DNA from 3 places in the Planococcus versutus genome. Region 1 is predicted to be linked to each of the others. Evidence: riboswitches for the same ligand, from Rfam matches in the RefSeq annotation. Region 1 holds a riboswitch; each other region holds the start of a gene.
What was found. A riboswitch is a leader RNA that binds a small molecule or an ion and turns the genes downstream of it on or off. The one in region 1 is predicted to bind lysine.

Region 2: linked by a shared signal. The riboswitch ahead of I858_RS06740 (aspartate kinase) and the one ahead of I858_RS05595 (Na+/H+ antiporter NhaC family protein) in region 1 are both predicted to bind lysine.
Region 3: linked by a shared signal. The riboswitch ahead of dapA (4-hydroxy-tetrahydrodipicolinate synthase) and the one ahead of I858_RS05595 (Na+/H+ antiporter NhaC family protein) in region 1 are both predicted to bind lysine.

The regions. Positions count from the first base shown of each region.
Region 1 is NZ_CP016540.2:1,109,182-1,114,570, reverse strand. It holds gene I858_RS05600 (sodium-dependent transporter) at 1-876, opposite strand, end outside; gene I858_RS05595 (Na+/H+ antiporter NhaC family protein) at 1,070-2,644, opposite strand; lysine riboswitch at 2,753-2,934, opposite strand; gene I858_RS05590 (bifunctional metallophosphatase/5'-nucleotidase) at 3,006-4,349, opposite strand; gene I858_RS05585 (sulfite exporter TauE/SafE family protein) at 4,362-5,189, opposite strand; gene I858_RS05580 (DUF72 domain-containing protein) at 5,189-5,389, opposite strand, start outside.
Region 2 is NZ_CP016540.2:1,325,194-1,330,582, reverse strand. It holds gene sdhA (succinate dehydrogenase flavoprotein subunit) at 1-1,082, opposite strand, end outside; gene I858_RS06745 (succinate dehydrogenase cytochrome b558 subunit) at 1,128-1,742, opposite strand; gene I858_RS06740 (aspartate kinase) at 2,118-3,371, opposite strand; lysine riboswitch at 3,494-3,669, opposite strand; gene uvrC (excinuclease ABC subunit UvrC) at 3,707-5,389, opposite strand, start outside.
Region 3 is NZ_CP016540.2:2,966,010-2,971,398, reverse strand. It holds gene I858_RS14960 (GGDEF domain-containing protein) at 1-938, shown strand, start outside; gene dapA (4-hydroxy-tetrahydrodipicolinate synthase) at 1,033-1,923, opposite strand; lysine riboswitch at 2,050-2,228, opposite strand; gene I858_RS14950 (class I SAM-dependent methyltransferase) at 2,333-2,944, shown strand; gene ypfJ (KPN_02809 family neutral zinc metallopeptidase) at 3,003-3,848, shown strand; gene I858_RS14940 (TraB/GumN family protein) at 3,994-5,157, shown strand; gene I858_RS14935 (efflux RND transporter permease subunit) at 5,315-5,389, shown strand, end outside.

The sequences.
Region 1 (5,389 bases):
CACTTCACTCACTTCAACACCTTGCTGTGATGCCATAAAACCAAGTGCTGCGAAAACACCGATACCCGCTAATAACTCAAAGCTTGAGTTAGCGAATCCTGTGATAAAAGCATTATTTGTAATATCCGACTTTTTCGGAAGATAACTTGAATAGGTGATCATAATGGCAAATGCAACAGATAAACTAAAGAATATATGTCCGTAAGCTGCAACCCAAACTGACGGATCCATAATGGCTCCAAAATCAGGTTGGAAAAATGCTTCCAAACCTACTAATGCTCCATCTAATGTTACAGCACGAATTACGACTGCTAAGAAAATAACAACTAGTGTTGGGATAAAAATCCGGTTAGCCAGTTCAATTCCTTTTTTAACTCCAGCAAGTAAAATTCCGAGTGTAATGACCCAGACTAGTACTAAAGGAATAAAGACGCCCCAAACAATTCCACCTGTTTGTCCTGGACTCACTGTAAGTTGTAAAAATTCATTGAATAAGAAATCTTGTGTATCTTCGCCCCATGCCTGATTGAAAGAAAAAATAGTATAGCGCATTGCCCAAGCGATAATAACGGCATAATACACAGAGATAACAAAAGACACAAATACTGCCCACCAACCAAGCCATTCTAATTTTTTACCACCCATTCTGAAAAATGATAATGGTGCAGATCCTCGGTACTTATGGCCGATGGTAAATTCTAAAATTAAAATTGGTATACCAGCCGTTAGTAGAGCAAATAAATATGGTATGAAAAAGGCACCCCCACCATTTTCAAAGGCAACATATGGAAAACGCCAAATGTTACCAAGACCTACTGCAGAGCCGACGGCTGCCATGATAAAGCCGGCACGTGTACCCCATTGCGAACGTTCCATCTCTCTTCCCCCTTTGTTTTCCCATTCTTTTTACATAAAAATAGGAATTTTGAATGTATTCAGATTATTTGTTAATCTAAAATTAGTATACCGAGAGCCTGCTTTAATGTAAAGATAATTTCAAAAGATAATTCAAAAAACTATTGCTACAAAAGTAAAAAGGCAAAGAAGGAGCTTCTCTGCCAGGTTTCTATTAATTATTTTGTTGTTTTTCAATAATAGTTGTTCGTTGTGACCAAACTATAAATAGTACTGCTAGTACTACTAAGACGACAACTAATGAAATGACTAATGATCCTGTAAAACCTATGACTAAATACCCTATCGCCGCAATACCGGCAGCAGTCAATGCATATGGAATTTGTGTCAACACGTGATCCATGTGATTACTTCCTGCCCCTGTCGAAGACAAAATAGTGGTGTCAGAAATAGGTGAACAATGGTCTCCAAATACTGCACCTGCTAAAACAGCTGATAATGCCGGTAATAATAGTGAAGGATCTGCTTCGATCATGATTGTTCCAGCAATCGGTAACAAAATACCAAATGAGCCCCATGAGGTTCCTGTAGAAAAAGCCATAACACCAGCAAGAATAAATAACAGCACGGGTAACACAGCAGTCGGAATATTCCCATCAGATACGACACCTGCTAAATAAGCACCTGTTTCTAGTAAGCCAATCAATGATGTTAGCGACCAAGCAAAAATTAAAATCAAGACTGCGCCCATCATAGATTTGATGCCGGCCCAAATACCTTTTCCTACCCAGCCCATAGTCGCTGTTTTGTTTTTATTCATTTGCATCATATACAAAACAATTGATGTCAGAGCACCTAATAATCCACCTGTCACTAGCGAAGCAGGGACATCTGTGTTTTCAAAAATCAGCCAGATGTCAAAAACTTGATCAGCATTTTGATAACCTGTCCAAATCATGGCTGTAATTGTACCCACAATCAGTAGTAGAATCGGCAACAACAAATCTCTAACATGTCCGTGTGAATGTGTTGGAAACTCTTCTTTCATTTCACCAGGAATGGTTTTATTTGAGTCAAAAAGCTGACCTTTTGTAATTGCTAGTACTTCGTGTTTTTTCATTTCACCGAAATCGACATCACGGACAGCAACAAAAAAGACGATTGCGAGTGATGCTACTACATAGAAGTTCATGGGCGCCATCCATAGAAATGCTTCAAGTGCAGAATATTCAACGAATTTTTGACCTGCTAAAATGGTTGCAATGATGCCAATAATGGCGGCACCCCAGCTTGATACGGGAGAAATCACACAAACCGGTGCAGCTGTCGAATCAATAAAATAAGCAAGCTTTGCACGCGATACTTTGTATTTGTCTGTTATCGGACGTGCCACTTGTCCAACTGCTAGTGCATTAAAATAGTCGTCAATGAAAATTACCATCCCGAGTACGACAGTTAAAATCTTAGCTCCTCTTCGAGATTTGATGTGTTGAGAAGCCCATTCTGCAAAAGCATGACTGCCCCCTGATAAACTAACAAATGCTGTAATAATGCCCAGCAATAAAAGAAAAAGAATAATAAAAACGTTGTAAGCGTTGAATCCATCAGCCCAAAAAATAATTGCAAATGATGTATAGACTTCTTGCAGCGCATCAAGCGGTGCAAACCAAGTTAAAATAATGGCAGCAGCTACAATACCTGCACCGAGAGACAATAAGACACGGCGTGTTAATAGCACCATGACGATTGCAATAATTGGTGGTAAAATCGAATAAATTGTGTTCTCCATAAAAGCTCCTCCTCATTTTTGATGGGTGAAAAATGAGACAAAAAAGCTGACCTCTCCAGTTGGATAAAGTCAGCCTTCTACAATTCGTCTGTGCGCTAAAACATCAAACAACCCTGTAGCTCTCCATTTAAGCTGTTACTTAAATGACAGTGACATTCTTTTTCAGAATGACCCCAATTCGTTTTCTTAGACCACAGAAAATGAACTTCGGCAAAACTTCCTTTCAGATGTGTTCAACGCGGTCAAACTCGCACACCTTACTGATTAGTCTTGCAGCCTCTACCCATCAATATCTAATTCTTTACTAGCATAGCCTAAAATAACTCTAAAATCAACAGCCTATATATCTTGAATAATCTATCTATTTAACAGCTTTGCTATAAAAAAATTGACTGAATACATCACGAAGAAATTCTGGCATAAAATATGTTTTTGATGCTCTCTTTAAACTAGGGAAAAAATAACCGAATGTTAGCATATCCAACGTTATTAGTCGATACGTGTGGTCAGCTACAGCAAGTTGTTCATTGATATAAAACCGATGATCCACAATTTTCATATTTAAATGAATCATCTTACCAAATACTACTCCTCTAAAACCCATCCCTTTTAGTTCAAGTTGTGGCCATTCTGAATTTAAAGATTGCAAGTAAATTTCTTTTAACTCCGCACCACTCAACTCAATTAAACAGGGATTGATCGGATGAGGCAACATTTTGTGAAAATCATAGCGTGTCATAGCTCCTTGTTGCATATCTTCCATAAAAATCCCTGCATTGAATAACGCACAATCTGCTTCTGAAAAATCTATTAGCGCTTGACCAAATAAAGTCGCAAGCGTAGAATCTTTAAACCATTCCGCTTTTAATGTTTTGTCACTAGTAAAAATCAACTCGTTCATTTGTAGTTTGCCTTGTTCAACTAGCCACTCATCAAACCTATATTCGATCTCAGGTAATTGAGAAACTTCAACCAACTGTGCAGAGGATTTTCCGAAAACAGTGTCTACAGTTATGTGACCAATAAACATCCCAAATTTCCCAGCAGCACCAAGCAATGTATCGTCTTGCCATTTTCCTTCATGGAAAACATGATGTGTATGAGCCCCTAGAATAATATCAATATCTGGACAAAGTGTTGCCAATAACTCGTCTTCTTTAATGCCTAAATGTGACAAGCAAATAATCAAATCCGTCTTATTTTTTATTTGATCTACCGCTTCAACAATCGATTCTTTCGCATTCGTAACTTGCCAACCTAGCTTGCGATAAAATGGTGTAAACTCTGCTGTAGCTCCTACTAACCCAATACGCTTGCCACTCGCTGTAAGAAAGATATGATAAGGTTCTGCCCAATCTGGTCGCTGTCCTTGCAAATCGAACAAATTCGACACCACTACGTTAAAGTCAGCTTGCACATACAATTCAGTTAGCTCATCTTTTGACAATGTAATGCCTTCGTTGTTGCCAATCGTCACAGCATCGTATTGTGCTTCATTTAACAATTGGACATTTCCTTTTCCAGCTGTCCCTTCTGAAAATGGATGAGAACGATCAACATGATCACCGATATCTAAAATCAGACAGACGTCACCTTCTTCTTCATGCCATCTTTTATGCTCTGCTAAAAACGCTTTAATACGCGGCCAGTTTGTAAAGTGACTGTGTACATCATTAGTATGATAAATATGAATGGTTTCGCTCATGAAAACACCTCTTTAAAGACTCAGTATTCCTTCGTAAATCGAACGTACTCCTAATACCAAAAGCACAATTCGCAAAATTGTTACCAGCATTTCTGAATTGAGACGCTTATTTAATTTAGCACCTATTTGCGCTCCAATATATGCTCCAGGTACTACAGCTACTGTATAAATCCATGGCACATTTCCTAAAGAAATGTGCGTAACTGAGTTAACTAACGCAGAGAGAAAAACCATAAACATTGATGTTCCAACTGCCACATGGGGTGGAAATAAGAACAATAAAATCATCGCTGGTACAATGATCGATCCGCCCCCTATGCCAAATAACCCTGAAGCAAATCCAACAAAAAATGTTAGCAATAAAGCAAACCAAATCGGATAACCATAGACGTATTGCTTATTTTCTTTGTCTACAAACGTCGTTTTGCGTCCGTTATCCACAAACCAGTGCACTGCCTTGAGATGATCACGCATCAGCAAAAGCAATGATAGAAAAACAAGGAGAATCCCAAAATATAAATTAAATGAAGGCAAATCCAAATTTTTATTAACAAAAGCACCGATAATTGTCCCCGGTGCACTTCCTACAAAGAATATAAGTCCACTTTTATAATCGACAGTCCGGACTTTCATATAAGCTAAAGTAGAAGAAAGGCCAGTAAAAATCATCATAATAACAGATAATCCCACAATTTTTTGAGGTGAAAGCTCGGGGAAAAATGCAAAACTGGTTCCAAGAAAAAGCATAGCTGGGACTAATATGACTCCTCCCCCTAAACCTATTAAAGCACCCATGATGCCAGACATCACGCCAACAAGGGCCATAATGACAAAAACCATTAAAATCCTCCTTCAAATAAATCCAACTGCTTTGGCGAAAGTCCATCAAATGATAACTTATTCATTTGCTGAAACTGCTTAGCATTTCTTGCTGCATGCCCACCCGAATTATTATTAAAAACAACATAGATGTTCTCAGTAGTGCCGGCCATAGAGTTTACAGCTTGACTAATTTCATCGAGTTCTTCTTTCGTATAGTC
Region 2 (5,389 bases), 220 kb from region 1:
TCCACCCATAGTCCGCCCATTGAATAATGAACAGCAGGGAAAATTTTCATTGGTACTTTACGTGGGTCATCGCCTGTGAATTTCTCATAGATTTCGATGATTCCACCTAATTTAATATCCAGTTCTTTCGGGTCTTTGTGAGAAAGATCCAAGTACACCATATTCTCGCCATTAATGCCGAGTTTTTGGTTAACACATACGTCAAAAATTTCACGTGTTGCAATATCACGCGGAACTAAATTTCCGAAAGCCGGATACTTTTCTTCAAGGAAATACCAAGGCTTGCCGTCTTTGTATGTCCAAATACGTCCGCCTTCTCCACGAGCCGATTCTGACATTAAGCGCAGTTTATCGTCTCCTGGAATTGCCGTTGGGTGAATTTGAATAAACTCACCGTTCGCATAGTATGCACCTTGTTGATAAACGATCGAAGCCGCTGAACCTGTATTAATAACAGAATTCGTCGATTTCCCGAAAATAATCCCTGGTCCACCAGTTGCCATGATAATAGCATCTGCGCGGAACGATTTAATTTCCATTGTCGTCATATTTTGAGCTGTGATCCCTTTACCGACACCTTGTTCGTCAAGAACAAGACCAAGGAATTCCCAACCTTCGTATTTCGTGATCAGTCCGGCCACTTCGTGACGACGAACTTGCTCATCTAATGCATACAATAATTGTTGGCCAGTTGTTGCACCAGCAAACGCTGTTCTGTGGTACATAGTTCCACCAAAGCGTCGGAAATCTAAAAGACCTTCCGGCGTACGGTTAAACATAACGCCCATCCGATCGAACATACGTATAATTCCAGGTGCTGCCTCTGCCATTGCTTTTACAGGGCGTTGATTTGCTAAGAAGTCGCCACCATACACCGTGTCATCAAAGTGGATATCCGTAGAATCCCCTTCACCTTTTGTATTTACCGCTCCATTAATCCCGCCTTGAGCACATACTGAGTGGGACCGTTTAACGGGAACGATTGAAAATAAATCGACCGGTGCGCCTGCTTCTGCTACTTTAATTGATGCCATTAAGCCAGCAAGTCCGCCACCGACGATCGTAATTTTGCCCTTCGCCATGTTAGTGTTCACTCCTCTTTTAGTTCACCAATAATTGAAACATTCTTAAACGAATGCAAACAATGCTCTGATACCAATGATTGATAATACAACAAATACTAGAAGCGTGAAATAAGTTGTATATCGCTGTGCTGATGCGGATTGTGTAATTCCCCACGTAACTAGGAAAGACCAAAGTCCGTTTGCTAAGTGGAACGTTGCTGTTAAAACACCGGCGATGTAAAATGCCATCATCCACGGATTATCTAAGATGTTGGCCATCATGTTAAAATCAGCTTCAGCAGCTGCTCCGATCGCGACTTGGAATCTTGTTTCAAAGACGTGCCAAGCGATAAAGACTACTAGGAAGACCCCTGTATAGCGTTGTGCGACAAATAAAATATTACGCAAGTAGCTATAATGTCCAGGATTGTTCTTCGCAGTAAACGCTATGTATAGACCATAGAAAGCGTGATACATGATCGGCAGGTAAATAACGAAGATCTCCAGGAAAATAACGAATGGAAGATTTGCCAAAAAATAAGATGCCTTGTTAAACGCTTCTTCACCCTGTGTTGCAAAATGGTTAACGATTAAGTGCTGCGTTAAGAATAAGCCGATAGGAATAATTCCTAACAATGAGTGCAGCCTGCGCATTAAAAATTCACGATTGTTATCCAAAATTTTACCCCCCTCAAACATTGTTTGGCAGCATCAAAGCAAGCGAAAAATTCCGAATGCACATGAAGCCGCACACCATCATGATACAATAATATGACATATTTATTGTACTCCCACCCTTTAAGAGCGTCAAGGCAACTCAACTTTTTAAAACAGATAGTTACTATCTTTCCAAAGGAAGTAAAATGCAAAATCAATCTTTAAACGCGTTAAAATGTAACCGTTTTAATAGAATTCGCCAAAAAGCGATTCTCTAATTGAGAATCGCTTTTTGGTTGCTATTGCGTGTAGAGCATACACACAAGCATTACTATTCTTTTACGAATGAGAATTTGAACGTTTTGTGAATCTTGTCACGATCCTCTAAATTATCCATCAGTCTGTGGCAGAAACGACTATTTCTTTAGAAAACTGGACTTCAGCTAAATCGTATACTTTATGCAAAGCATTTGCAGCTTGTTCCATATTCGACTGGGGCACAACAACTGAAATTTTAATTTCAGACGTACTGACCATTTTAACCGGGATTTCTTCCCCTCTTAAACTATCGAACATCCGCGCGGCAACTCCTGGATTGGATACCATTCCGGAACCAACAATTGATACCTTCGCCAAATTCTCTTCTATATTGATTGATAAAAAACCCATTTTTTCATGTACCTCTGTTAATGCGCTTCGAGTTTCTTTTAACTTGTCTTGGCTTATTGAAAAAGAAACAGATGGTGGAAATTCGTCGCTAATACTTTGAACAATAATGTCTACATCAATTTGGTTTTCAGCAAGTGTATTGAATATATTGGCCAATGATCCGTTAAAAGGCTTTTTATATGTAACGGTCACTCGTGCAACTCCGGATTCAAATGCTATGCCACGGACGATTAAGTTTTTCTCCACAGTGATCACCTCTTGTATGATTGTGCCAGGCTCGTCAGAATAACTGGCTCTGACCGATAACGGTACTTTATTGTTTTTAGCAAATTCAACAGCTCTTGGATGTAAAACACCTGCTCCTAAGTTCGCGAGCTCTAACATTTCGTCATAAGAAATTTGTTGTAGTTTCCGTGCACCGGTCACACATCTCGGATCAGCTGTGTAAACGCCGTTGACATCTGTATATATTTCACATTTTTCTGCATTTAATGCTGCTGCAAGTGCGACAGCTGTTGTATCGGATCCTCCTCTACCTAGTGTTGTAATGTTACCCATTTTATCAACACCTTGAAATCCAGCCACAACACAAAAATACCCTTTTTCTAACACACGTTCAAGACGTTCTGTGTGAATATGTTCAATCCGCGCATTGCGTGGCACTGACTCTGTTGCAATTCCTGCTTGCCAGCCAGTAAAAGACAACGCTTTGTATCCTAGCTTTTTAAAAGCCATGGCTAGTAAAGAAATTGTGACTTGTTCACCTGTAGCGAGCAACATATCCATTTCACGTTTAGAGGGCTCTTGTGAGATGGCTGCTGCAAGTCCAAGCAATGTGTCCGTTGTTTTGCCCATTGCAGATACGACAATGATTACACGCTTGCCTTGCTCTTTTTCACGGATTGCTCTTTTCGCAACTTCTATAATTTTTTCAGGAGTTGCGACGGATGTTCCGCCAAATTTCATAACGATTGTTTTCATTCTATCCACTCCTGTATTCAGTGTGTGGCTCTCAAATTGGTTAGTACTTTCGCTAACACAAAAAAAGGCAGCTTACCGCAATCGCGGTAAACTACCTCTTTCATCATGTACGAAAAACGCCCATGTGAGATAGCCCTCCAGAGATTGACTCTGACAGCTCTGCATTTGTTAAATGCAGAACCAGCATACGCAACAGCAGTAAATACGCACACTTCGGCGATCATCCCTTTCACCATTCATCACAGATTCTGCAAATCTCCGAATGCTTACTATTGATGTTCGCGCCTCTATCATCACTTTTCCAAGTGATCTAATTAGTTACTTACATTACCATGTTACGATTCGCTTGGCAACGTCTCTTCAGCAAAGTGCTTTTCGATCGATTGCGCAATTGCTTCAGGCATTCCTGCTTCTTTCATTTCTTCTACGGATGCTTCTTTGATTTTTTTAACTGATCCAAAATGTTTCAGCAATTGCTGTTTTCGTTTTGGACCCACTCCTTCTAAACCATCAAGTGCTGATTGAATAGAGTTTTTGCCACGTAACTGTCGATGAAACGTAATTACAAAACGATGGACTTCGTCTTGAATGCGCTGCAATAAATAAAACGCTTCACTCGTTCGTTTAAGTGGCACAATTTCAATTGGTGAACCGTACAGTAACTGGGAAGTTTGGTGCTTCGCGTCTTTTGCAAGACCTGCAATTGGAATCGATAAGCCGAGCTCATCTTCTAAAATTTCACGTGCTGATTCCATTTGTCCTTTTCCACCATCGATGACGATCAAATCAGGCAATGGCAATCCATCTTTTAATACGCGTGAATACCGGCGACGAATCACTTCTCGCATCGCCGCATAATCATCGGGCTTTGACGCATTGCGTGTTTTGTATTTGCGGTAATCTTTTTTAGACGGTTTCCCGTCAATAAACGTAATCATCGCAGAAACTGCATCTGCACCTTGAATATGCGAGTTATCAAATGCTTCAATTCGCAAAGGCGTTTCGATGTTCATCGCCTCTCCTAAATCCACACAAGCACCAATGGTTCGTTCTTCTTGTCGTTCTAACAATTGGAATTTTTCTTTAATGGCTACTTCCGCATTTTTCTTGGCAAGAGCCACTAATTCTTTTTTCTTACCGCGTTGCGGAACGAGTACGCGAATGCCAAGCCATTCTTTTAACATTTCAGGATCATCTGCTTCAGGAATTAGAATTTCACTCGGTTTGACGTGATTGGCTTTTTCATAAAACTGACCGAGATAAGTCAAAAACTCTTCTTCTGGATCACGATAAAGTGGAAACAGCGATACGTCTCGCTCTATCAATTTGCCTTGTCTGACAAAAAAGACTTGCACGCACATCCAGCCTTTGTCCACAGCATAAGCAAAAACATCGCGATTGGTAAAATCGTTCATCGCCATTTTTTGTTTTTCCATGACAGTTTCAATCATATTAATTTGGTCACGATATTCTTTTGCGCGTTCAAATTCCAGTTTTTCAGCCGCTTCTGACATTTTTTCAACCAACTGTACTTTTACTTCACGAAATCCACCATTTAGAAACTTCGTAATGCCATCGATCATTTCTTGATAGGTTTCTTTTTCAACCGGTTTAACACACGGTGCTAAACATTGACCTAAATGATAATACAGACATACTCGGTCAGGCATCGTATGACATTTCCGCAGTGGGTACAAACGGTCGAGTAGTTTTTTTGTTTCTGCTGCTGCGTAAGCATTTGGATAAGGTCCAAAATATTTGCCTTTATCTTTTTTTACTTGTCTTGTGGTGATTAGCTTTGGATGACGCTCTCCTGTAATTTTTAAGTAAGGATAGGTTTTATCGTCTTTTAACATAATATTGTATTTAGGATCGTACTTCTTGATCAAATTCAATTCAAGAATCAATGCTTCTTTATCTGAAGAAGTAATAATATACTCAAAATCTTCGATCTCATTGACCAATCGTTGTGTTTTTGTATCGTGACTACCCGTGAAATAAGAGCGTACACGATTTTT
Region 3 (5,389 bases), 1.4 Mb from region 1:
TGGAACAGCAACTCGATAGAGCTCCTTGTGGTTATTTGGTTCTGGACGAGGAACTGCGTGTCGTTGAAATGAATAGCACGTTGCGGAATTTGACAAGCGTAAAAAATCCACAACATATTCATGATTTACTGACGATCGCTTCTCGGATGTATTTCCAAACGTACTTTACTCCTGCTATTAAAATGCACGGCACTGTAAATGAAATGTTTTTGACCTTGAAAAGTGCGGCAGGACATATGCCAGTCTTGATGAATGCAGTAGAGCAAAATGGAGTGTACGAATGTGCATTGATCCAGATGAGTGTTCGTGGTGAATACGAAAAAGAACTCTTGTTAGCCAAGCGTAATGCAGAAAAGATCAATCGTGAAACGGTAGAAGCATACGAGAAACTGCAACATTTAATGAGCGAAGTAGAAAACAAACAGCAACAACTGATTGATCTGAACTCGACACTTCAACAATTGTCCGTCACGGATTCGTTAACGGGTTTGAAAAACCGTCGCTATTTAGAAGAGCGACTTCATGACTTGTTACTGCAGGCGCAAAATGGTCGGAAAGTGGCTCTTTTAATGTTGGATATCGATTACTTTAAGCAAGTCAATGATACATATGGTCACCAAATAGGTGATACAGTATTGCAAGAATTAGCACAGCATTTAGAAATGGAAGTTGGAACGATAGGCATTGTAGCGCGTCTCGGAGGAGAGGAATTTGTCGTCGTGATGCCAGACTCAGGAATTGAAGAAGGCTTAGCTATGGCTGACTCCTTATGTAAGCACATAGAAGTTGCTGACTGGATGCATGTACCTATTACGGTAAGTATCGGTGTCGCGGTTTATGCATCTGGAGACGAAGTAGGAAGTTTGCTATCCAGAGCTGACAGTTTTCTATACAACGCAAAAGCCAATGGAAGAAATTGTGTCTTTGGCAATGAATGAAAATCTGTTAACAATAGCTGTGATATTCAAACTGAATATTGCTTAACTAAAAAAACGCTGGATCCCCCTGGGCTTCAGCGTTTTTTTAATGTATTCAATTTGTCACTGCTTCAGACTGTAAGTTTGGCAAAGACTTGCGTAATGTCAGCGTTTCTCTGTCGGTTAGTGAAATCATTGGTAAGCGGACGCCACCAGTCGGAACACCTATAATATGGAGTGCTGCTTTAACCGGAGACGGATTTGGCGCAGCGAACATTGCGTGCATTGTTGGCAACAATCGTCTATGAATCGACGCTGCTGTTTTTACGTTACCTGTTTTATAGTTTGTAATCATGTCTTGCATTTCCTTGCCGATAATATGTGCAGAGACTGAAACAACACCTGTACCACCAATAGATAGCATTGGCAAAGTTAGACTGTCATCGCCACTGTAGACAGAAAAAGCTTCAGATGTGTGTTCAATAATTTCTGAAGCTGCATCTAGATCACCGCTTGCTTCTTTGATGGAAACAATATTGTTGATCTGAGATAAACGGATAACGGTTTCTGGAAGCAAATTGACAACGCTGCGTCCTGGAATATTGTACAGCATAATGGGTAAATGCGTAGACTGGGCAATGGCTTGAAAATGCTGGAACATGCCTTCTTGTGAAGGCTTATTGTAGTAAGGTGTAACGAGCATAATGCCGTCTACACCTGCTTGTTCTGCTTGTTGAGTCAATGAAATCGATGAACGCGTATTGTTCGAACCGGTTCCTGCGATGACCGGAATTCGTCCAGCTACAGTGGTGACAGCAAACTGGAACAATGATACTTTTTCTTCTATCGATAAAGTTGGTGATTCCCCTGTTGTTCCTGCCACAACAAGACCGTCAGAACCATGGCTGATTAAATGTTCAATCAGTTGTGCAGTTGCCTGGAAATCGATTTCTCCTTGATGGTCGAACGGTGTTACCATTGCTGTGATAAGTTGGCCGAAGTTCATAAAAAGCACACCCTTTTCTAATTTTTTTCGTAGCTTAGAGGTGAGGGAGCAGTTACGAATAAACAAAAAAGCAGCAACAGGGAGCCTGTTGCTGCAATAGAAACAATGTTTATGATTCGTTTCTGTGCATCAGATAGCCCTCCATATAGTTTCCTATATGACAGTCCTGCACTTATTGAATGCAGACCCAGTGAACAGAAATGTGAGATTTCCGTCACTTCGGCAAATCCCCCTTTTGGCAAACGTCAACGGATCTCCTACTCCTCGTTTTGCGTACTGATGGTTTTTGCGCCTCTATCCTACTCCTGTAAAACAAGAGCAAGAAATATTGAATTAGCTGTACTATAACAAATTGTTCTATCAATTGCAAGATACGAAAAGTAAAATGGGGTAGAAGAAGGTGAATAAAATGGATGAACAGAATGACGAACAAAAACTTAACATTATCACAGTAGGAAACCAACAAGGATTTACAGATTCTTTGCATCACAACCGTTACGAACCAACGCCTTACAAACTATTAGATATACTGTTTCAGCAGTACACGTTGTCAACAGGAGACCAGTTTGTAGACGTCGGTTGTGGCAAAGGAAGGTTGAATTTTTACGTTCATCATTTATTTGGAGTAAGGAGTACAGGAATCGAAATGAATGCCCTTTTTTATGCAGAAGCTCTGGAAAATAAAAAGCGTTATATCCAAAAACATAAAGATGCTGAAACGAGTATTGCTTTTTACAATGGACTGGCACAGCAATACCCGATAGCAAAGCAAGATAACGTTTTTTATTTTTTTAACCCTTTTTCTGTCCAGGTATTTATCGCATTTCTAAATCAGATTTTACGTTCTGCTGAAAAAGCGCCACGAACAATCAACGTAATATTGTTTTTTGCTTCACAAGAGTATCGCGATTATTTGGAAACGCGAACGACTTTTCAATTGATCAATGAAATTCCACTTCCTGATTTTTACAAAGAGCCACGCGAACGATTTTTAGTTTATCAGTTGTCTAAAATGGATTAGCATAGCGGTAACAAAGGGTATGATGATATTAAAATATTTTCGAAGCGAGGCGACTTTTATGGAGTGGAAAGGCAGAAAAGCGAGTAGAAACGTTGAAGATCGACGAGGCAAGGGTGGCGCGATTGTTGCAGGTGGCGGCATCGGAGGTATTTTAATTGTCTTGCTGGTAGCATTTTTAGGGGGCGATCCAGGCATCATTTTAGATCAATTAGGTGGATCACCAGGAACCACTTCAAACCAACCGTACAATACGACACCTGAGGAAGAAGAACTGGCTGAATTTGTCTCAGTTGTTCTGGCAGACACAGAACAAGTATGGACAAGAGTGTTTGCAGAAGAAGGCATGGAATATGTAGAGCCGACACTGGTTTTGTATACCAACAGTGTTGAATCTGCCTGTGGAACAGCAGGTGCATCAGTTGGTCCATTTTATTGTCCAGGTGATTACAAACTGTATATCGATTTGAGTTTTTACACAGAATTACAAACGCAATTTCAAGCGCCAGGTGATTTCGCTATGGCCTATGTCGTGGCACACGAAGTCGGACACCATGTCCAAAATTTACTGGGTGTAATGGAAAAAGTACAGCCGCTACGCAATCAATTGAGCGAAGAAGAGTACAATAAAGTGCAAGTGCGCTTAGAACTGCAAGCCGATTATTTATCTGGTGTTTGGGCCCACCATGCACAAGGTATGGGTTATTTAGAAGAAGGTGACTTAGAAGAAGCATTGACTGCAGCAAGTGCGGTAGGAGACGACACCATTCAACAGCGGTCCCGTGGTTACGTCGTACCTGAGAGTTTTACACACGGTAGTTCCGAACAACGCCAAAGATGGTTTAAAAAAGGGTTTAAGTCCGGTAATTTAAAAGAAGGCGATACCTTTAATGCGACTGATTTGTGATGTTACCTAAAGTAGAAATCACTTTTAGCATGTAAATAAAAGGGTGCAGCATTGATATTTTTGCTGATGTGATTCATTATATAAAATAGACAGTCTTTTCATATGCATGAAAAGAAATAAAGTTCTATAAAGGAAGTACAGTAGGATGGATGACAATATCACACGTATAGAATATGGTGAAAAAGAATTGATCCTCATCGGCACGGCACATGTTTCTAAAGCCAGTGCAGAACAGGTTAAAGCAGTTATTGAAGCAGAACAGCCAGATGCTGTTTGCATTGAATTAGATGCGCAACGATTTGAATCAGTAACGCAAGACAGCAAATGGAAAGAAACCGACATTTTCCAAGTGATTAAAGATAAAAAAGCAAGCTTATTGTTAATGAACTTGGCTATTTCTTCTTTTCAAAATCGACTTGCAGACCAGTTTGGTATTAAACCTGGGCAAGAAATGATTCAAGGCATAGCATCCGCTGAAGAAATAGGAGCAGAGCTGGTGCTAGCAGATCGCAATATTCAAGTTACGTTTTCGCGTATTTGGGGCAATATCGGTTTTATGGGTAAAGCACAGTTATTGACGTCTGTGTTCTTCAGTATTTTCAGTAAAGAAACCATTTCAGAAGAAGATTTGGAGAAGATGAAGTCGCAAGATACATTGAACGCGGTAATGGATGACTTTACGAAAGCTTTTCCAAAACTAAAAACACCGCTTATTGATGAGCGCGATCAGTATCTAGCACAAAAAATAAAAGAAGCGCCTGGTAAAAAAATTGTCGCTGTTCTTGGCGCAGCTCATGTGCCAGGTATTATTAAAGAAGTTCATAATGAGCACGATTTAGTAAAATTATCAGAAGTGCCGCCAAAGTCAAAGTGGCCGAAGATTATTGGTTGGGCAATACCTGTAGCGTTAGTCGTGATGATTGCGATTACGTTTATGAATAACCCTGCGGCCGGTATCGATCAAACCATTAGTTGGATTTTGTGGACTGCATGTCTTGGTGCAATCGGAGCGGCGATTGCTTTTGGCCATCCATTAGCGATTTTGACCGCATTTGTCGGTGGCCCTATTGGTGCCCTTCATCCTCTTTTAGCCGCTGGGTGGTTTTCTGGACTAGCACAAGCATATGTTCGTCGTCCGAATGTGGGGGATTTCCAAACATTGTCGAAAGATGTGTTTACTCTTAAAGGATTTTGGGACAATAAAGTTACACGCGTACTACTCGTAGTGGTTTTGACAAATCTAGGAACTGCAGCTGGTAACATCATTGGAGGAATTGACGTAATTCGTTTGTTTTTCCAAAATCTTTAACCGTGAATTTGAGACAGCTACTAAAGCTGTCTTTTTTTAGTGGAGAAAATACTTTTTGCAGATGAGCGCGTCATCTGGTTTTTTGGAGCTTTTTACTAGTGTTTTTAAATGCATAGTTATACAATAGTTATACAAAAAATGCAGAGGAGGCTAACTGATGAAATATATATTAGATCGAAGCAAGTTATTCATATTTTTAATTTTAATTCTGTCAATCGTTGGAGCATATGTC